Regions from separate parts of the Streptomyces sp. MST-110588 genome, predicted to be linked through region 1. Evidence: riboswitches for the same ligand, from Rfam matches in the RefSeq annotation. Region 1 holds a riboswitch; each other region holds the start of a gene.
The links. A riboswitch is a leader RNA that binds a small molecule or an ion and turns the genes downstream of it on or off. The one in region 1 is predicted to bind cobalamin.

Region 1 (7,060 bases):
TGTTCTTCAGCTCGCCCCAGTTGTCCGGCGGCCGGCTGTCGCCGAGGTATTCGCCAAGGAGGTCCTTGCGGTAGTAGAGCAGCCCGGCGTCGGTGTTGAAGGGCACGCCCCACACCTTGCCGTCGTACTGGGTGGTCTTCACCACGCTGTCCAGGAAGTCGGGGTCCAGCTTGCCCTCCCAGGGGCGGATGACGCCCGCGGCGGCGAACTCCGCGGTCCAGGCCACGTCGATGTTCAGCACGTCGTAGCCGCTGTTGCCGGACTGACCGGCGGCCAGGAGCTGGCTGCGCTGTCCGTCCGCGGTGTCCGGGAGCTTGACGATCCGGACCGTGTTTCCGGTCCTCTTCTCCCAGGCCCGGATCAGGTCCTGACGTACGCCGGTGCTGCTCAGGTCGCTGCCGGTGGCCAGCACGATCTCGCCCTTCCGCGGTCCGGGGCCGGGCGAGTCGTCCGTACAGCCCGCCGCCGTGCACACCACCAGCGCGCCGAGCGCTGTAACCACCCACCGGTTCCGGGCCTTCGCTGCTCTGCGTCGCGGCTCTGTCACGGAGTCTCCTTCCCCGCCGTGCCCACGGAGGCCACGAGCCCGGCCAGCAGGTCCGGCGCGTCGGAGCCGGCCGCCACGCACTGGCCGCCGGAGGTCGACGCCAGGCCGCGCATCGTCAGATTGCAGCCGCCCTTGCCCATCACCAGCATCAGAACGGGGATTCTCGGCGTGCCTTCCAGCAGCGTGGCCAGCTTCTTCTCCACGTCCTCCGCACGGTTGCGGGCCCCGTCGTCCTGGTCGAGGATCAGCACGATGGCCTTGTTCCTGCCGGACGCCTTCCTCGTCTCCTGTACGGCGGCGGTCAGCGCCTCCTCCATGTCGGCGCCGTGCTCGACCAGTTCCCCCTTGGCGATCCGGTTCAGCGCCGCCTTGCCCGGGGCGCGGTCGGAGCTGCCCAGGGGTACGGCCCGGCGCGACCGGTAGGGGTCCGTGGGGTCCCCGCGGTCGGGGAAGGTCCACAGGCCGTACGTGTGGCCGGCGGTGCCCACCATCTCCAGGGCCCGGCCCGCCGCGTCCAGCGCCACCGTGAGCTTGCCGTGGTCGGCCATGGAGGAGGAGGTGTCGATGAGGAACAGCACCTGGCTGGACTCCTGCGCCTGGTCGTATCTGCGCAGCACCTGTGTCACCTGGGACTCGTAGGCCCGGCCGGCGGGGAAGGGGATGACCCGGGCGTTGGTGTCGGCGTCGGCGCGGCTGTCCAGCAGCGGCGACCCGGCGAGCCGGAGGTCCGTGCCCTCCGCCACCGGCCGGTAGCCCTCCTGGACGAGGGTGCGCTGCCCGCCGGAGGGGTCGCGCAGCCAGCGCGCGAAGCTGTCCACGGCCGCCCGGCGCTCCGTACCGTCCTTCGCGCCCTGCCAGCCGACCCGCACCAGCGGGTGGTCCAGGGCCGGGACGCCCTTGGGGTAGTAGGCGGCGTAGCGGTCGCCGGGCGCGAGCGGGGCACTGCTCGCCGGGCAACTGCCGATGGCGTGGCCGAGGTTGTAGTCCATCAGCGACTTCTCGGTGACCAGCGGGGCGGAGCGGGCCCGGTCGGCGCCCTGGGTCTGGCCGGAGTCGGGGCGCAGCGAGCACAGGAGCTCTGTGCTGCCCGCGTACTGGCTGCCTGGGGCCGACAGCCGGCGCTCGGCCGTGCGGGCCACCGAGGAGTCGGGCGCGCTGCCGGAGCCGCTCCAGGAGCCGTCGTTGGCGAGGTAGAGGCCGAGGGTGTGCATCAGGCCGGTGCCGGACAGTACGGGGCTGGGGCGCAGCAGTTTGAGGTTCTGGTGGTCGGGGTCGGTCGCCGCGAGGAGGGCCTGCCAGGCGCCGCCGACCCGTTCGACGTCGGCCGGCCGTTTCTTCTCCGGCACGCCGACGACCAGGGGGGTGTAGGCGACCGGGCCGGTGTTGGCCAGGCCGGCCGGGGAGGCGGCGGCGGACGCCATGCCACGGCGGGCTTCGAGGTAGTCGGCGGTGGATTCGGGGATCCACAGGTCGGGCTGGGGGCCGGGACGGTACAGCGGGTCGGTGCCCGTCCCCCCTTTCTGCCCGCCGGAGTCCTCGGGCCCCTGGGAGCCCTTCGGGTTCCCGGACTTCGTGGGGCCCTGGGGACTCCCGGGGCTCGCAGGACTCCCGGAACTCCCGGGGCCCCGCGCCCGGTCACCACCGGCCTGTACCTGCCAGCGGCCGGCGGCGGCGAACCCCTTGACGACCTGGTCCTTGGCCGCGGAGTAGACGGTGATCTGCGCACGCCGGCAGCCGTCCGGGATGTCTCCCTCCCCTTTCAGCGCACGGGTGTTCAGGGCGGACATCTCGTACTCCAGGGCCGCCCGGCGCAGCGTGGGCTCCGCCTCCGGGGCGGTCAGCAGGCGCAGTTCGAGTGCGGGCGGGCAGGGCGGCTCCGGGCGCAGCGCGTCGGCCACGACGAGGCCGGCGAGGATCAGGCCCGCGGCCGTCGCCATGGCCGTCAGGACCCGCAGGCGCCGCAGGACGTACCGCCGGAACCAGCGGCGGATCCGGATGCGCAGCGGTGTGGGGGGCCGGACTTCGGGCGTGGCGAAGGAGAGGACGACGTCGTCGACGGTGTTCTGCTTGGCCGACCGGGGCTCCCAGACGTCGCCCATCGGGGTCTCCTCGTCGGCGAGCCGCTCGCGCAGCGCCCGTACGAAGTCCTCGAAGGTCACGTACGGCCGGCCCGGAATGCCCTCGCGCAGGATCTGGACGGCGGCGCGGGTGAAGACCGTGCCGCCCAACGGCTCCTCGCCGCTGAAGATGCGCCGGTTGGGCTGGGCGGCCATCAGGAGGGACATGGGTTTGCGACGGGAGTGGAACCCCTCGTCGGCGTTGCCCGAGAAGCAGCACTCCAGGATGATCACGACGCGGTCGGCCCGCGAGTGTTCCAGATAGGGCAGGACGGTCTGCTGCCAGGAGACCGCCTTGTGGGTCTGGCCCGTCCGTGAGACGCCGACCATCAGTTGCAGGTCGCCGCCGTTGAGCCGGACCCTGCCGTGGCCGGAGAAGTGGATGAGCAGCAGGCCGCGCGCCTCGGCGGCGACGGTGTCCAGCGCCTGGTCCAGCTCCCAGGGCTCCCGGGGCCGGCAGATGCGCACTTCGCGCTCGGTGAACAGGTCGGTGTTCTTGTCGGTCAGGGCGCGTTTGAGTTCCTCCGCGTTGGCCTCGACCGCCGGGAGCTTGGGGAGGGTCTCGTAGTCGCTCACACAGATGAGCAGCGCCCGGTTCCGTTTGCCACGCGCGTCATATACGGACATCGCGGCTCATCCCTCGCCGGCGCCGCCGCCTTCGTCCGTACCGGCGCGGGGATCCGGGCGCCCGGGGGGCCGGCTGCCGCAGGGCCGGTTGCCGGGCGGCCGGTCTCCCGGCGGTGCGTCGCCGATGTCGCGCAGGCCGCCGCCGTCACCGAGCGCGACGCCGGGCTCCTCGCCGGCGGCGCGCTCCTCGCGGCGCTGTCTGAGCCACTCCCGCAGGGTGATGAGCAGGCTCTTGGTGATCTCGGCGGTGAACGCGCCGGTCACCACCAGGATCAGCTCGTCCGCGCCGATCGCCATGTCCCGGCGCCCGGTGTCCGGCCGGCCCGGCTGTCCGGTCCGTACAGGCCGTCCGGGTTGTCCGGTCCGTACGGGCCGCCCGGGTTGTCCGGTCCGTACGGGCCGCCCGGATTTCTCCGCCCCTTCGAGCCCTTCCGCCCGTTCCGCCCCTTCCGGCCGTTGCCCCTCGTCATCCGACTGTGGCCGCACCACCCACTCGTGTCCCTGGCCGGCCAGCCAGGGCTCGCGCTCCAGCCACGCCTTGAGGTCCTCGATGTCCTGGTGCGGATTGTTGGTGCCCGTGATCCTGAGGCGGAACTCACGGCGGCTTGCACTGTCCGGCATTCCCGGCCCCCTTCCGGCGAGCCCCATCGCCCGCCGTGCACCAGATAGTGACGCGCCAGCGGCGGCACAGGCAACCGTATGTGACGCCCCCCTTACCCTGTGGCGCGCGCCACAGTGCCCACGTACCGGCCTCACCGCAGGTCACAGGCGAGTTGACGGGCCTTCGCGGAGCGTGGTGGACTGCCGGAGCCATTCGGCGACAGATGAGGAAGTCCGGTGAGAATCCGGCGCGGTCCCGCCACTGTCACCGGGGAGCGTTCCTCCAGCGAAGGCCACGGCCCGGCCCGCGCCCGCCTCGGGTGTGCGCGTACGGACTGGAAGGCCGGAGGAGACGCCGATCCGGGAGCCAGGAGACTCTCGTCGCCGTTCACGTCGAACCAGGGCGCGGACCCTGAGTGAGGACACACCGCCATGCCCGGCCGCAGTTCGAGATCCCTTCGTGCCGTACCGTCCCTCCAAGGCGTGACGGCGGCCTGATCCGATGCGTGCCGAACACGCCACGTACGCGTGCGGCGCGGCCCTGGGCTTCCTCGGTGACCTGATCGCGGGCGATCCCCGGCGCGGTCATCCGGTGGCCGCTTTCGGGCGGGCCGCGGGCGCCGTGGAGCGCGGGCTGTGGCGCGACCACCGCGGGTACGGAGCGGTGCACGCCGCGCTGTGCGCCGGCGGGGCCGCCGCCGGGGCCGCGCTGCTGGCCCGTACCGTACGGTCCTCCTCCCGCGCCTCCCTCGCGCTGACCGCCGCCGCCACCTGGGCCGTCCTGGGCGGCACGTCGCTGCGCCGCGAGGCGCGGGCGATCGGCGGCGCGCTGGAGGCGGGCGACCTGGAGGTGGCCCGCGAGCGGCTGCCGCATCTGTGCGGGCGCGACCCCCAGGCGCTGGACGGGCAGCAGATCGCGCGCGCGGTGGTGGAGTCCGTCGCGGAGAACACCTCCGACGCGGTGGTCGGCGCGCTCGTATGGGGCGCGGTGGCCGGTGTGCCGGGGCTGGTGGCCTTCCGGGCGGTGAACACGCTGGACGCGATGGTGGGTCACAAGTCGCCGCGCTACCGGCGCTTCGGCTGGGCGTCGGCCCGGCTGGACGACGTCGCCGGCTGGCCGGGGGCCCGGCTGACGGCGGCCCTGACCGTGCTCGCCGGGCCGGACCGGCGGGGCGCGTGGCGCGCCTGGCGCCAGGACGGCGGGGCCCACCCGAGCCCCAACGCGGGGCCGGTGGAGGCGTCCTTCGCGGGCGCGCTGGGGCTGCGGCTGGGGGCACGCTGGCGTACGGCGGGCGCGTCGAGCACCGGCCGGTGCTCAACGGCGGCGCGGGGCGGGCCGTCGCGGTGCGGGACGTGGAGCGGGCGGTGGCGCTCTCGCGCCGGGTGAGCGCGCTGGCGCTGGCGGTGACCGTCGCGGGGCGGGCCGTGGCCGGTGCGCTGAACGCGCGGCCGGCCGCGAGGAGGCGGTCGTCGTGAGGCGGCGGCCGGCGATGCGCCGGCGCGGGAGCGCGGCCCTGGCCCGCCCCCGGACGCCGGACGGAGCGTACGGGCCGGGCCTGCCCGGCGCGCCCGAGCCGTACGCACCGGGCAGGTCGTACGGGCCGCACGGGCCGGTTCCGGGCAGCCTTGCGGTGGCGGGACGTGATGGTGAGGACATGGCGAGGAGTGCCCTGTGAGCGGTCGCAGTGACCACGACGGCCGAAGCGGCCGGGACAGCGTGAGCAGCCGCGGTACGGCGCCGGGCGGCGCCCTCGGTGGTGGGCTGCTGGTGGCGGGCACCACGTCCGACGCGGGCAAGAGCGTGGTGACGGCCGGCATCTGCCGCTGGCTGTCCCGCAAGGGCGTCCGCGTGGCGCCCTTCAAGGCGCAGAACATGTCGCTCAATTCGTACGTGACGCGCGAGGGCGCGGAGATCGGGCGGGCGCAGGCCATGCAGGCCGCCGCGGCCCGCGTAGAGCCGAGCGCGCTGATGAACCCGGTGCTGCTCAAGCCGGGCGGCGACCGCAGCAGCCAGGTGGTGCTGCTGGGCAAGCCGGTGGGTGAGCTGAGTGCCCGGGGCTACCACGCGGGCCGCCAGGAGCAGTTGTTCGACACCGTCACGGCGTGCCTGGAGGAGCTGCGGCGCACCCACGACGCGGTGATCTGCGAGGGGGCCGGCAGCCCGGCGGAGATCAACCTGCGGCGCACCGACATCGTGAACATGGGCATCGCGCGGGCCGGCAGACTGCCGGTCGTGGTGGTCGGCGACATCGACCGCGGCGGCGTCTTCGCCTCCTTCTTCGGCACCACGGCGCTGCTGTCCAAGGAGGACCAGGCGCTGGTCGCCGGCTACCTCGTCAACAAGTTCCGCGGTGATGTGTCGCTGCTGGAACCCGGGCTGGACATGCTCAAGGGGCTGAGCGGCCGGCCGACGCTGGGCGTGCTGCCCTTCACCCACGGCCTGGGCATCGACGAGGAGGACGGCCTGCGGGTCTCCCTGCGGGGCGCGGTGCGCGAGAGCGTGGTGGCGCCGCCGCACGGCGCGGACGTGCTGCGGGTCGCGGTCGCCGCGGTGCCGCTGATGTCCAACTTCACGGACGTGGACGCGCTGGCCGCCGAACCCGGCGTGGTGGTGCGGTTCGTGGACCGCCCCGAGGAACTGGCCGACGCGGACCTGGTGGTGCTGCCCGGGACCCGCGGCACCGTGCGCGCCCTTCGGTGGCTGCGCGAGCGCGGCCTGGCCGACGCGGTACGGCGGCGGGCCGCCGAGGGCCGCCCGGTGCTGGGCATCTGCGGCGGCTACCAGATGCTGGGCGAGCGCATCGAGGACGAGGTCGAGTCCCGGGCCGGGGTCGTCCAGGGGCTGGGGCTGCTGCCCGTACGCGTACGGTTCGCGGTGGACAAGACGCTGGCCCGGCCGACGGGTCGGGCGCTGGGCGAGCCGGTCGAGGGGTATGAGATCCACCACGGCGTGGCCGAGGTCGACGGCGCGGAGCCCTTCTTGACCGACGGCGCGGGCACCGCCCTGGACGGCTGCCGGTCCGGTGTGGTGTGGGGCACGCACTGGCACGGCTCGCTGGAGAGCGACGCCTTCCGGCGGGCCTTCCTGCGGCGGGTCGCGGCCGACGCGGGCCGGGCGTTCGTGCCCGCTCCCGACACCAGCTTCGCGGCGCTGCGCGAGGAGCAGTTG
Region 2 (7,060 bases), 690 kb from region 1:
TTGCCCGCCCGCGTCGTGATCGCCTGGGACCGGGTCCGCAGCGACACCAGCCGCTTGTCGATCTCCGCGGCCTTCTCCGGCAGCCGTTCCGCCTCGGTCCGTACGGATTCGGCCTGGCGCAGCACCTCGTCGGCGCGCCGGATCGTCTCCTGTACGCCGTGTACGCCCGCGCCCTGGTTGAGCTTGGTCAGCTCCGGCGCGAGCGTCGCCAGCCGGGCCGTGAGATCGTCGGCCTTCAGGCCCCGCGCACGGACCGCGTCCAGCGTGTTGCTCGCCGCCAGCAGGGCCTGCCGCGCCCGCTCCACCGCCGGCGCCAGCCGTGCCAACTGCGACTCGGCGGTCTGCAGCAGGGGCTCCAGGCTCTGCGCGAACCGGTCCAGCTCCCTCTTGACCTGATCCAGTTCGTCCTTGGCCCGCGTCAGGTCCGCGCGAGCCCGCGAGGCGGCGCCCCCGTCGAGATCGTCGCGGTCCAGGTCATGGGAGTCCACCGCGCTGATGTAGCCCTGGCTGACCTCGTCGATCCGCTGCCCGAAGCCCTCGTAGTCCGCCGCGGCCTTCCGCGCCGCGGGCGAATTGTCCACGGCGGTGATCGTTTCTATCGTGATCCGCAGATCGCGCTGCGCCGTGTCCAGCTCGTAGAACGCCGCCGCCGCGGCATCCTTGGCGGCCTGGGCGTCGGCCCGCTGGCTCTCGCCCCGCCCGAACCAGCGCCGCGTACCACCCCCGCGAACGCCGCGGGGACCACTGCCACCGCCGCCGCCAGCAACGGCAGGGGCAACAGCATCAGCGTCACCACATCGCGGACCGGCCCGCTCGCCGCCGGCCTCCTGCCCCGCCGGACCGCCTCCCCACGGACACGACGGCTTGCCCGCTGCTCGTACGGCTGCGTGTGTGTCGCCGTCACATCCCTCTCCCGATCGGATCGCCCCAGGCCGGCTGCCCGGCTGTCATTCTCCCACCCCACACGAACGAACACACCGGCCGGTAAGTTCACGCTTCGCCCACGGGTTTGCAGATCAGCCCGGGTGGCAAGGTAGTCTGTCGGTTCGAAGGGGGCGCATAGCTCAGCGGTAGAGCGCTGCTCTTACAAAGCAGATGTCGGCGGTTCAAATCCGTCTGTGCCCACCAGTGAAAAGACCCCTGGCCGATCACGGCCAGGGGTCTTTTGGCATCTGCCGCGGCGACTGGGCCGGCATCAGCGGCTACGCTCCGCGACGGCGGTGCCCCGGGCCGATGGGTTCATCGGGCGGAGGTGAGGAGTTCGGCGGGTACGTTGCCCTGGGCGACGTGGGCCGAGAGGGCGGTGAGTTTTTGCCGGCGGGAGCGGGCGTAGGTGCGTAGCCGGGTGAAGGCTTCGTCCACGTCGATGTCCAGCCGGGCCGAGAGCACGCCCTTGGCCTGCTCGATCACCACGCGGCTGACCAGGGCGGTCTTCAACTGGCTCAGGACCTTGTTCTTGTCGGCCAGCTCCTGCTGGTGGGACAGCGCGGCGCTGACGGCGTCGGCCAGGGCCTGAACCAGGTGGAGGTCGCGGGTGTTGGCGTACGGCGGGCCGGCCATCAGCAGGTTGAGTGCGCCCAGGGACGGTCGCGGCAGGCGCAGGGTCACCGAGGCCACCGCCATGATCCCGGCGCGGCGGGCGCGAGGTGCGAAGCGGGGCCACCGGGCCGTACCCGGCGGGCCGGTGAGCGAGGTCAGCGGCAGGGGCCGCTGGGTGCGGGCGGCGTCCAGGCAGGGGCCCTCGCCGAGGTCGATCTGGTCGTTCTCCAGTCTGCGGCACGCTTCCTCGGAGGCGGCGACGTGAATGACCCGGCCGTCGCAGTTCATGACGGTGACCCCGGCCCAGTGCACCGGCAGCAGGGCGACCACCTCCGTGGTCAGGTCGTGCAGCAACTCCAGCGGCTCTGAGTCCGTGGGGTGGTTGGCGAGGCGGAGGATCGTCCGGGCGATCCGTACTTCGCGGTCGGTCGTGGACATGCTGAGCCTGCCGATCGGCCGGCTCGCGTCTCCTCGGCGACGGCGCGGTCGGAGCTGCGCCGGGGTGGGAGGGGGTCGGCGTCATGTGTCATGTCGTGCACGCGCCGAGAGGGAATGTCCCTTCCAGCCTTGCCTGGCCTTCCCTGGTTTTTCTTGTCTGCCTTCATTCGGCTTGTCGCCGGCGACCCGGCCGTACGTCGGGATCTCGCGGTACGTCGGGTCGGATACCCGGCGCCCGGCTCGTCAAACGGGGACGGACAGGGCCCGCCAGCGGATTTCTCCCTAAGCGGCCGGAGCGGGGCCGAAAATCGGCGGGTCGGCATGATCGGGGCCCTCGGATTTCATGGGACCGGCTTGTCGCTCGCCGTGCGGTAATGCCCTTTCGGCGGGCCGTGGAGTGTGAAGAATCGTATCGTCGCGGTATGCGAGACGAGAGATTCGAGGAGCGGTTGAGTGCGGAGGAGATGGAGTTGTTTTTTCAGTACCTCCATCGGTTCTGCCGACATGATCTGGATCTGTTCGCGCTGCTGGAAGCGGGGGATCCGCAGTACCCCGCCTATGTGACCTTCTCCAGGGACCCGATGACGGGGGTCGATCCGGACGCGTACCGGCGGCCTTGAGGTGGTGGGGCGGGCCGAGCGCCACAGCGGTCGAGCGGCGGAAGCGGCGAGCTGCGGGAAGGGGGAGTGAGCGGCGAGGGTTGTTTAACTTTCAATCTGTGTGTATGGTCGGTCGAAGTAGTGACTTGAAAGTTCAAGTACTTTGGTTCCGGGTAGTCCGGTGGCCCGGTGGCCCGGTGGCCCCGTAGTTCGGTAGTCCGGCTGTTTCGGCCGGTGGATGGAAGGGCGCTCGTATGACGTCTCCCCTTGGCACACTCGGCGCGCCCGCGCGGTCCGCCTCGTCCCCGTACGGCTATGGCGCGGGCCTGCTCCTGTTGCGGCTCGCGATCGGGCTGACCATGGCCGTGCACGGCGCGCAGAAGCTGTTCGGCTGGTTCGGCGGGGGCGGGCTGGAGGGGACCGGGCAGTTCTTCACGGCGAGCGGATACCCGTCCGGCAAGGCGATGGCGGTCGTGGCCGGGCTCAGCGAGACCCTGGGCGGGCTCGGGCTCGCGGTGGGTCTGCTCACCCCGCTCGCCGGGGCGGCGATCGTCGGAACGATGATCAACGCGCTCGCGGTGAAGTGGGGCGGCGGCTTCTTCTCCCCCAAAGGGGTGGAGTACGAGCTGCTGCTCACGGCGGTCGCGGCCTCGATCACGCTGGCCGGCCCCGGCCCGTACGCCCTGGACCGGTTCGTGCCGGGGCTGCGTACGCACAAGCTCACTTACGGGGTTGCGGCCCTGGTGCTCGCCATACTGGCGGCCGGTGTGATTCTGCTGATCCGGAAATGACGGGGCAGGGGAAGAGTGAGCGGCAGGAAATGAGGAGTTGGGGAGTGGTGTGGTGAGCGTGCGTCGGCTGAATCACGCGGTGCTTTATGTACGTGACGTGGCCCGGTCCGTGGCGTTCTATACGGAGGTCTTCGGGTTTTCCGTGGACAAGGAAATCCCCGGGCGGGCTGCGTTTCTCCGTGCCGAGGGATCGCAGAACGACCACGATCTCGGACTGTTCGCCGTGGGGATGGACGCGCCGGCTCCGGAAAAGGGGCGGGTGGGGCTCTACCACCTGGCGTGGGAGGTCGGCACGCTGGGGGAGCTGGCCGAGGCCGCCGCCGATCTCGCCGGACGCGGTTCCCTGGTCGGTGCCAGCGACCACATCGTGTCCAAGTCGCTGTACGCCAAGGACCCGGACGGCAACGAGTTCGAGGTCATGTGGCGTGTGCCGCGCGAGGACTGGCCGGGCGCCGGGGAACGGGAGCTGGTGCGTCCACTGGACCTGAACGAGGAACTCAAGCGGTGGGGGCCGGACAGGGTGACGGGGGCCGCCGCGGGGTCGGCCACCTGACGGGGGCGCGCGGCGGCCCACCCGGCGGGAGTGCCGGAGGGGCCGCCGCGGCCGAGCGGTGCGCTCAGGTCTCCTGCGGGGCCTGTGCCGTACGGGACGCCCAGCGCTTTTCGACGCCGGCCAGGCGCCAGTACGCGAGGGCCGCGGCCCAGACCACCACGAACAGGCCCACGATGACGAAGCCGACGTTGTCCAGGTTCAGGGACGATATCCAGCCCGTGAGGCCGTCGCTGAGCCCGAGTTTCTCGTGCAGGACGGACACCAGCTCGATGGTGCCGATGAAGAACGCGACGGCGATCGACAGCCCGGTGATGGTGAGGTTGTAGTAGACCTTGCGTACCGGGTTCGAGAAGGCCCATTGGTACGCGAAATTCATGAACGTACCGTCCAGGGTGTCGAACAGGCTCATGCCGGCGGCGAAAAGGAGCGGCAGGCAGAGAATCGCGTACCAGGGGAGGCCGGCGGCGGCACCGCTGCCCGCCATCACCATCAGCGTCACCTCGGTTGCGGTGTCGAAGCCGAGCCCGAAGAGAAAACCGAGCGGAAACATCTGGCCGGGCCGGGTGATGGAACGCGTGAAACGGCCCAGAACGCGGTTCATGAAGCCACGGGAATCGAGGTGCTCCTCCAGTTCCCGCTCGTTGTAGCGGCCCTCGCGCATGGCCCGGAAGACTCGCCAGATGCCCGCCAGCGCCACGAGGTTGAGGGCGGCGATGAGGTAGAGGAAGGTACCGGAGACGGTGGTGCCGACGGTGCCGAGGATTTGGTGCGTACGGGACTCGTCGTCCATCAGGACACCGGCGAGCTGCGCGCCGCCCGCCACCAGTGCCGCCATTGCGACCACGACGCTGGAATGCCCCAGCGCGAACCAGAAGCCGACCGAAACGGGCCGCTTTCCGTCAGCCATCAGTTTGCGGGTGGTGTTGTCGATGGCGGCGATGTGGTCGGCGTCGAAGGCGTGCCGCATGCCGAGGGTGTACGCGGTGATGCCCAGTCCCACCCCGAACACCTTGTTTCCCACCGTGTAATGGTGGGGGGCGACCAGCAGGAACAGCACGCCGAAGGCGACGACGTGCAGACCGGCTATCACGGCTATCAGGCCCGCGGTCCGTACGGTGTCCTGACGCCGCCAGCGGAATGCGGGGAGTTCGGGCGCGGCGGAGGAAGAAGAGGAGGAGGGGGAAGGGGTAGGAGAAGGGGAAGGGGCAGGGGAAGCCGGGGGAATGGGGGGAGTTGGGGACGGGGACATCCGGTGGTCACGCTCCAGCACCTCGTGGATCAATTCGTGAGATGCCGTGGCCGGTCTCCTGGCTTACGGGTGTCCGCGCCCGGCCCGGCCTTCCCGGCCGCGGGCTGCGGTCAGTGGCCCCGTACGCGCGCACGATGCGCATGACACCTCGTGACACGTACGGAAGGGTCGGGAACTGCCCGATCACAGTGGCGAGGGCCGCTCCGGACTGGGACCTCTAGGTCCGTCACCGGTCTTCCCGAACACCACGGCCCGGACACTCTAACGTCCGGCCAGGTCATCCGGTCACCGAGCCGCTGTGAGCCACTTCGGGACGGGTGGGAACCGGGCGGCGGGTTCGTTCGACTACCTGGTCCGGGTTCGCAGCGGTGAGCCCGTGATCGGTCGAATTCCAGGGAGTACGGATGCGCCTTCGCGCGAAGTGCGGCGTCGCGGTGACGATGACGGTTGCGGTCGTGGCGACACTGGCCGCCGGCTGCGGCGGCGGAAGCAGCGGCGGCAGCGGTGACAGCGGAAGCGGAAGCGGAAGCGGTGATGGCGGTACGGCCGGCTTCCCGGTGTCGGTGACCGATTGCGAGGGCCGTAGAACGACGTTCTCCCGACCGCCGGCGAAAATCGTGACCAGCAATGCCTCTGCCTTGGACATGCTGCTCCGGCTCGGTGCCGGGGACCGGATCGTCGGCACCGGATTCCCGCCCGGGAAAGGCACGTTGCCCGGTGAACTGGACGCACGGGCGCAGAAGGTTCCGGTCCTGGGCAAGGCGGTGATCCCGAAAGAGAAGCTGCTCGGTTCGGGGGCCGATCTCTACGTCGACACCTTTGCGTCGATGGGCAACATGGGCGCGGCGGGGGACCTGCCGTCCGAGGCGGAATTCTCGGCGGCCGGCATCAAGCACGTCTTCCTCGCCTCGACCGCCTGTGCACCGAAGAAGAACGCACCGCAGCGGGATCTGTCCGGGGTCGAGGGCGACATCCGGCGGCTCGGCGCGATCACCGGGACGTCGCGGCGCGCGCTGGAACTCGTACGGGGAATGGAGAAGAAGGTGGCGGCGGTGCGGAAGGCCGTGGCCGGTGTTCCGGAGGCGAGGCGGCCCACGTACTTCTTCTTCGATTTCGACGCGGGGACGAAACAGCCCATCGCGGTGTGCAACCGGCAGGTTGCCAACGCGGTGATGACGCAGGCCGGCGCCCGCAATGTCTTCGCCGACTGCGCGGGCGACTTCAAGCCGGTTTCCTGGGAGGACATCGTCAAGAAGGACCCGGACTGGATCCAGCTCGGTGTCCGTCGCCGTGGCGACCCGGCGGCCGACCGGAAAGCCTTCGCGCAGGCCGAGGAATTCCTCAGGGAATTCCCGGGGACGGCGGGGCTGCGCGCGGTGAAGGAAGGGAGATTCCTGCGGATCGGGTCGGAGGAGACCACCATCGCGGGCGTCGGGAACGCGGACACGGTGGAGAAGATCGCGCGGACGCTGTATCCGGGACAGATGGGTCAGGTGGGGGAGAAGGGACAGACAGGGGAGAAGGGGCCGTCGGGGGAGAAGGGGCAGGCCGGGTGAGGCTCCGTACGGGGCGTATGCCTCAAGACGCGCGTACGCGGCGTACGGTGCGCATATCGCGCACAGGGCCTACGGGGCGTACGGGACGTACAGGGCGTGGTGTCAGGGCCGGATGGCTCGCCGCCGGGCTGGGCATCGCGCTGCTGGTCGCGCTGACCGCCGCCGTCTCCTTCGGCTCCACCGACATCGCGCCCGGTCAGGTGTGGTCGGTGGTCTTCCGCAGGCTGTCCGGCGAGGCACCGCGGCCCGGCACGGACGACCTGATCGTCTGGCAGTTGAGGGTGCCCAGGGCGCTGCTGGCGGCGTTCGTCGGGGCAGGGCTCGGACTGATCGGT
Region 3 (7,060 bases), 5.4 Mb from region 1:
GCCTCGGCGGCCTCCATGATCCGCCGTGCCCAGTCCGTGACGAGCACTCCGGCGTCGGTCAGGCGTGAGCCGCGCGGTGAGCGTTCGACCAGTGCGACCCCTAGCTGCCGTTCCATGGAGCGGACCCGGCTGCTGGCCGCGGGCTGGGTGATGCCCAGGGCGCGGGCGGCCCGGCCCAGGCTGCCGAGCCGGGCCACGGCCAGCAGCAGTTCCAGCGCTCCGAGGTCGGGGACGCGGTGGGAGAGCGGACCGCTCCCGCCCGGCTCCGGAAGGATGTACTCACTCATAAACCAAGCTTATGCCCTCATAGGCGATTGATCTCTACCCGTGTCCAGGAGCTGGGACAATGCTGGGACCATGGCAATTCCGGCACCGTCCCGTCCCCCTTCCCCCACCGGCTCCCCCGGCATCCGGACCGGCTCGTCCGGCCGGCCCGGTGACCGGGAGCCGGCCGGTGGCGGGCGGCCGGATCTGCCGCCCCGGCCGGACCGGCCGGCCCTCTCGGCCCCCTCGGGCCGGTCGGTCCGTCACCTGGGCCCCAACTGGTACGCCTGTGTCATGGGCACCGCCATCGTCGCGAGTGCCGGAGCCGCCCTGCCGCTGCCCTTCCCCTGGCTGCGCGGGGTGTACGAGGCCCTGTGGGCGCTGTCCGCCATGATGCTCGCGGCGCTGCTCGCCGCCCGGGCCGCACACTGGGGCCGCCACCGCGACCAGGCACGACGGCACCTCCTGGACCCGGCGGTCGCGCCCTTCTACGGCTGCCTGCCGATGGCCCTGCTCGCGGTCGGCGGCGGCGCGCTCGCCGTCGGCCCGGGGATCCTCGGGGAGCGGGTCGCGGTCGCCGTGGACGCCGTGCTGTGGAGCGCCGGTACGGTCAGCGGGCTCACGGTCGCCGTGACCGTCCCGTACCTGATGATCACCCGGCACCGGAACGGGCCGGGCAGCGCGGCGCCCGCCTGGCTGCTGCCGCTGGTCCCCCCGCTGGTCTCCGCGGCGCTCGGCCCCGCCCTGGTCCCGCACCTGCCCGCCGGACAGGCGCGCGAGGCGATGCTGCTCGGCTGCTACGCGCTGCTGGGGATGTCCGTTCTCGGCACGCTGATCGTGCTGCCCCTGGTCTTCGCCCGGCTGCTCCGCCACGGCCCGCCGCCGCTGGCGCTGACGCCGACGCTCTTCCTGGTCCTGGGACCGCTCGGGCAGTCCACGACGGCCGTGGGCAACCTCGCGGACGCCGCGCCCGGCGCCGTCGGCGCCCCCTACGCGCGGGCGATGAGCGCCTTCGCGGTCCTGTGCGGCGTGCCGGTGACCGGCTTCGCACTGCTGTGGCTGGCGCTGGCCGCCGCGCTGGTGGTCCGTGCCTTCCGGGCCGGCCTGCGGTTCGCGATGACCTGGTGGAGCTTCACCTTCCCCGTCGGTACGTGCGTCACCGGCGCCGCGAGCCTGGCCCGGCACACGGGGCTGACCGCCTTCACCTGGACGGCGGTGGCCCTGTTCGCCCTCCTGGTCACGGCCTGGCTGGCGGCCTGGATCCACACCGCCCTGGGCCTGGTCCGCGGCACGCTCCTGGTCCCGCCCGCCCGGCCCATGCCGGACAGCGGGACACCCGACGACCGGCCGGCGACCGCTCCCCTGCCGGCCACGGTCTGAGCCCGGCGGGAGGTCGCGCGCCGCGGCCGTGGCGCCCTCGGATCATCCGGCGAAGAGCGGGCGCACCGCCGTACGCCAAAGGCCCGCCGTCCTCAGCGGGCCGCGTCCAGCGCGGCCGACAGGACGGCGGGGGCCCGGGTCAGTGACGGGCCGTACCAGGTCAGATGGCGTCCGCTGACGAGGGCGGCGGGCAGGCCGGGGAACGCCTCGGGGCCGTCGTCCGCCGTGAAGCGGTACGGCTCGTCGGGGAGGACGACCAGGTCCGCGCCGCAGGCGTTCAGCTCCGCCACGGGGACGCGCGGGTAGCGCTCGGCGTGGTCGGCGTACACGTTGCGTACGCCGAGCCGGGCCAGGAGGTCGCCCGCGAAGGTGTCCCGGCCCAGCACCATCCACGGCCGTCGCCAGATGGGCACCACGGCGCGGCGGACGGCCGTGGCGGGCGGCGCGGCCCGCTCCGCCTCGCGCCAGGCGCCCGCCGCCTCCTCCAGCCAGGCGGGCCGGGCCAGCCCGCAGCCCCGTACCAGCACCCGTTCCAGTTCCCGCAGGGCCTGATCCAGGTTCCGTACCTCGGTGACCAGCACCTCCAGACCGGCCGCCCGCAGCGCGGCGAGGTCGCGCGCGCGGTTCTCCTCCTCGTTGGCGATGACCAGGCCGGGCGCGAGGGAGGTGATCAGGGCGAGGTCCGGGTTCTTGGTCCCGCCGACGCGGGCGACGTCCAGGCCGGGCGGGTGGCTGCACCAGTCGGTGACGCCGACCAGCAGGTCCGGTGCTTCGGTGGCCACCGCCTCGGTCAGGGACGGGACCAGCGACACCACGCGCCGCCTGGGTATGTGACCGGTCATCACCCCACCGTACGCGTGCGTGGCGGCCCCCGTCAGGGTCGTCGGCCGGCGTGCCGGTGCATCAGGTACGACGCCCCGCCCGCCAGGATGAGCAGCGCCACGCCGCCCGCGGCCTGGGCGACGCTCACCTCGCCGACGCCGCCGCCGAGCCCGGTCCTGGCGTCCGCGGAGGGGTCCGCGCCGCGCACGGCCAGGGTTTCGGTGAACCGGTCGCCGCCGGGCCCGCACTCGATCGTGACCCGGTAGGTGCCGGTCGCGGCGGAGGTGCCGATCCGGGCCTCCGCGCCCATGTGGTCGCCCCCCGGTGCCAGCGGCACGTCACCGAACAGGTCCGAGGTCGCCTTGGCCTGGTGGCCCGCGCCGCACCGCTTGTCGTCGCTGATGCTGACGCTGCGGCCCGGTATCACCGGATTGGGGTGGGTGGAGGCCGACACGACGGGTGCGGCCAGGCCCAGGGTGGCGACGGCGATCAGGGCGACGGCGGACGTACGCACAGCCTTCATGATCATCTCCAGCCGCCGGTCGCGGTCCCGGTGACCGCGAAAGACAATCCGGCTCACTGGGAGGGAACCATCGAACCCGCTCCGGCGCGACGCGGGCAGGACCGTCCGGAGCCCCGATACGCCGTCAGGGGCAAGTGCCTCCAGGGAACGAGGGGCCACGACGGGTTCATACCCGCCGGCGTGTCCCCGCACGCCGTCGCGCCGTCGGCCCTCATCCCTCCACGCCGTCACGCCCGTGCGCCGTCGGCCCGTACCGCCTCCACGCCGTCACGCCCGTGCGCCCGCGTGCCGTACGCCCGCTCCGTCATCCCCTCAGGCCCCGCGGCCTCACGCCGCCGCCGTCTCCCACGGCCACCGCGCCCGCTCACCGCCCGCCAGCAGCCCGACCATGGTGAACAGCTTGTCGCTGAAGCCGCCGATCTCGTAGCGCAGCGGCCGTGCGGCGTCGATCGACGAGGCGGCGTACCCCGTGGTGTCCACCCCGAACACCGGCACGTCGGCGGGCACCGCGTCGGAGACCGACACCTGGCGGCGGCCCGCGCGGTGCTCGAAAGCCTGCATGTCGGAGATGATCACTACCCGGTCGTGCCCCCGGTAGGCCGCCTGGAGCGCCGCGACCGTCTCCGTGCCGTGCCCCACCTCGCCGATCCGCGCGCAGAACGCGTCGACGTCGCGGAGCACCGAGCCGCCCGGCGTCAGCGGGTGCCGGAAGCGCCCGGTGGCGTAACCGACCAGGTCCACCGCGCTGCCACGGTGCGCGAGGGCCACGCCGAAGAGCGCGCCGACGTCCACGTGCCGGATCCGGGAGCCGCCGGTGACCGGGCCTTCCATGGACGCGGAGGTGTCGACGAGTACGAGGGTGCGGCCGGGCAGGCGCGGGATGTTGGCGCTCGCGGCGGTCAGCGCCGTCTCCAGCGCGTGGCCCCAGCGCAGCGAGGGCGCGGCGCGGTAGGCGGACAGGAAGCGGTAGGGGAACTGCCGGGAGCGGGCGACCTCGGCGGGGTCGGCGAGCCGCCCGGCGACCTGCTCGGCCACCTCGTCGGGCACTCCGGCCTCGTCCAGGTTCCGCAGGTTGCGCAGCAGCGCCATGTATCCCATGGAGGGCAGCAGCGCCGTCCAGACCGCCGCGTCCATCGGGCCCCGGAGCCAGCCGGCCACCGCCTCCCAGGTCATCCCGGCCGCGCGCAGCACCTCGGCGGCGTCCGGCCGCTCCAGTACCGCCCGCCGCTCGCCGGCCGGCAGTTCCGCCAGCGCGGCCCGGGCCCGTACGGTCGCCAGCGTCCGCGGTACGGGGTTGGCGCGGCCGTGCCGGCGGTCCAGGGCGTGCCGGAAGAGGTCGCCCTGCCAGGCCGCCCGGTCCGGGTGGGGCGTGGCGTGCACCAGTTCCAGGACGTCCCCGAAGCGGAAGGCGTGGCTGCCGGTGTCGTACTTCAGCAGGGCGCGTTCGGTGTACAGGCGGCGTACGGCGTCGGCCAGGCCCCGCTTGACGGGCTTGGGCACGGCGCGCCCGTACGTCCCCGTCCAGTACGCCAGCAGCTCCCCCGGCTCGTCGGCACGCAGGCACACCGCGTCCACCAGGCGGCGGTTGCCGCCGTGCAGCCCGGCGTCCAGCCGTGCCTTGACGGCTTCGGCGGCGGCGACCACCGACGCGGAGCGCATGCCTGCCTCACCGCGCAGCCAGGCCAGGAAGCCGGCGGTCCATTCGGCGTCCTGGACGGCCACGGTCCGCACCAGGGACCGGTACCGCTCGTCGCGCTCGCCGGCCTTCTCGTAGAAGGTCTGCTCACCGACCATGTTGACGACGGCCAGCAGGACCAGTTCGTCCTTCGCGGCCCGGGTGTACGCGGCGCCGCCCTCGTGGGTGACGGTGCCCGTGAAGCGCTTGAGGGCGCGGTTGAACTTGCTCATCTCTTCCCCCGGGTGGAGCGGTGTGTGGTGCGGTGGTGCGCGGAGCCGCTGAGGGAAGGCGCGAGGAGCGGACCGGGGCGCCCGAGATCGGAAGTCGGCGGCGGGCTGCGTGGGAAGCGAAGTAACCGCCGCCTGCGCACCGGGCGCTCCGGTGCCGTCGCGCCTCCCGAGATCAAGGCCGACGACGGCAGGTAAACGCCGTACCGCACACGGCGGAACGATTTCAGGAGTCGAACCCGAATCAGCACCGGAAGTAACCGTCGTCTTCGCACCGGGAGGTGCGTTCGTGGAAAGGAGCCTAGAAGGCCCGCCCCGCGTCGTCACCCGAATTAATCAGCCCCCGCCGGCCGCCGGGCCCGTCGCGGCCGTGGCCGTCGCGACACCCGCCCGTCACACCGGGGTTGTACGCTGCCAAGCGCAGTCGGTTCGCCCCGTCCGCCAGGCGGGAGCGTCGTAAGAGGGAATCCGGTGGAAATCCGGAACTGCCCCGCAGCGGTGAGTGGGAACGACCGCCGTCATACGCACTGGACGCGAGTCCGGGAAGCGACGGCCAGTAGGTGCCCGGCCCCAGGAGGCCGGGCGTGCCCGCGAGTCCGAAGACCTGCCACTGCCCGTGCGCCCGCCGGGTGCGCGGTGGACCGTGACCTCGTGGGCGGGTCGGCGGCGGGAGCGTACGGGACGGTCTCCTCTTCCCGTGCCCTTCCGGTGCCCGCACGGCGCTCCGCGGGGTCGCTTCAGGACTCGCGAAGGAGAGTTCCGTGACCCAGGCATCACCGAACGGGCGCCGGGCGCCGGCCCCGGCCGCGCTGGCCACCCTCCACGGCTATCCCCGGCAGGGGCCGGGCCGGGAGCTGAAGAAGGCCGTCGAGGGCTACTGGTCCGGCGGTACCGACGCCGGGCGACTGCTGGAGACCGCGCGGGAGCTGCGGGCCGGCGTACGGGCCGAACTGCGGGCCGCGGGCGTCGAGGAGATTCCCACCGGTGACTTCTCGCTGTACGACCATGTGCTGGACACCGCCTGGATGGTGGGCGCCGTCCCGGCCCGGCACCGCGCCGCGGCCACCGGCGGCCTCGACACCTACTTCGCGATGGCGCGTGGCACCGCCGAGGCCGAACCGCTGGAGATGACCAAGTGGTTCGACACCAACTACCACTACCTGGTGCCGGAGTTGAGCGCGGGCACGGTCTTCACCGCCGACTCCCGCAAGCAGGTGGCGGAGTACACCGAGGCGCGGCGGGAGGGGCTGCGGGCCCGTCCCGTACTGCTGGGCCCCGTCAGTTTCCTGCTGCTGGCCAAGCCCGCGCCGGGCACCGACCCGCACTTCGAGCCGCTGACGCTGCTGGACCGGCTGCTGCCGGTCTACGCGTCCGTACTGGCCGATCTGCGGGCCGCCGGGGCGCGGTGGGCGCAACTGGACGAGCCGGTGCTCGTCCAGGACCAGCCCCGGTCGGTGCTGTCCGCCACCGCCCGCGCCTACCGGTTCCTGGGCGCCGCCGCCGACCGGCCCAAGCTGCTGGTGGCCTCCTACTTCGACGCGCTGGGCGAGGCGCTGCGCCCGCTGGCCGACTCGCCCGTCGAGGGCCTGGCGATGGACTTCACCGGCCCCGCCGCGGCCGACGTGGACGCGCTCGCCGCGATCGGCGGCCTGCCGGGCAAGCGGCTGGTGGCGGGCGTCGTGGACGGCCGCAACGTCTGGGCAGCGGACCTGGAGAAGGCCCTGGGAACGCTCGCCACCCTGCTCGGGCTGGCCGGGCGGGTGGACGTCGCGCCCTCCTGCTCGCTGCTGCACGTCCCGCTGGACGTCACCGCCGAACGCGACCTGGACCCGCAGATCGCCCGCTGGCTGTCCTTCGCCCGGCAGAAGACCGAAGAGGTCGCGCTGCTGGCCCGGGCCCTGAACCAGGGCCGGGACGCCATCGCCCCGCGGCTCGCGGCCAACCGGGCGGCGCTGGCCTCCCGGGCGGGCTCCGCGCTCGTCCGCGACGACGCCGTACGGGAGCGGGCCGCCGCGGTCACCGCCGCCCAGACCCGCCGCCCCCAGGAGTACCGGGAGCGGGCCGCGGCCCAGCGCGCCCGGTTCGGCCTGCCGCCGCTGCCGACCACCACCATCGGCTCCTTCCCGCAGACCGGCCGGCTGCGGCGGGCCCGTGCGGAGCTGCGCT

Region 2: it holds a riboswitch for cobalamin, as region 1 does, so the genes downstream of both, KGS77_RS25775 (HoxN/HupN/NixA family nickel/cobalt transporter) here and KGS77_RS28825 (cobalamin biosynthesis protein) in region 1, are expected to answer to the same signal.
Region 3: it holds a riboswitch for cobalamin, as region 1 does, so the genes downstream of both, metE (5-methyltetrahydropteroyltriglutamate--homocysteine S-methyltransferase) here and KGS77_RS28825 (cobalamin biosynthesis protein) in region 1, are expected to answer to the same signal.

The regions. Positions count from the first base shown of each region.
Region 1 is NZ_CP074380.1:6,579,565-6,586,624, reverse strand. Features, by position in the region: gene KGS77_RS28840 (extracellular solute-binding protein) at 1-547, opposite strand, end outside; gene KGS77_RS28835 (caspase family protein) at 544-3,291, opposite strand; gene KGS77_RS28830 (hypothetical protein) at 3,298-3,912, opposite strand; cobalamin riboswitch at 4,116-4,269, shown strand; partial or broken gene KGS77_RS28825 (cobalamin biosynthesis protein) at 4,394-5,367, shown strand; gene KGS77_RS28820 (cobyric acid synthase) at 5,609-7,060, shown strand, end outside.
Region 2 is NZ_CP074380.1:5,886,585-5,893,644, forward strand. Features, by position in the region: partial or broken gene KGS77_RS25745 (hypothetical protein) at 1-784, opposite strand, end outside; tRNA gene KGS77_RS25750 (tRNA-Val) at 1,054-1,128, shown strand; gene KGS77_RS25755 (GAF and ANTAR domain-containing protein) at 1,240-1,977, opposite strand; gene KGS77_RS25760 (hypothetical protein) at 2,400-2,597, shown strand; gene KGS77_RS25765 (DoxX family protein) at 2,831-3,367, shown strand; gene KGS77_RS25770 (VOC family protein) at 3,420-3,920, shown strand; gene KGS77_RS25775 (HoxN/HupN/NixA family nickel/cobalt transporter) at 3,985-5,202, opposite strand; cobalamin riboswitch at 5,200-5,434, opposite strand; gene KGS77_RS25780 (ABC transporter substrate-binding protein) at 5,610-6,725, shown strand; gene KGS77_RS25785 (iron ABC transporter permease) at 6,779-7,060, shown strand, end outside.
Region 3 is NZ_CP074380.1:1,143,547-1,150,606, forward strand. Features, by position in the region: gene KGS77_RS05195 (LysR family transcriptional regulator) at 1-287, opposite strand, end outside; gene KGS77_RS05200 (TDT family transporter) at 358-1,644, shown strand; gene KGS77_RS05205 (helical backbone metal receptor) at 1,737-2,486, opposite strand; gene KGS77_RS05210 (hypothetical protein) at 2,519-2,989, opposite strand; gene KGS77_RS05215 (TROVE domain-containing protein) at 3,317-4,897, opposite strand; cobalamin riboswitch at 5,352-5,500, shown strand; gene metE (5-methyltetrahydropteroyltriglutamate--homocysteine S-methyltransferase) at 5,656-7,060, shown strand, end outside.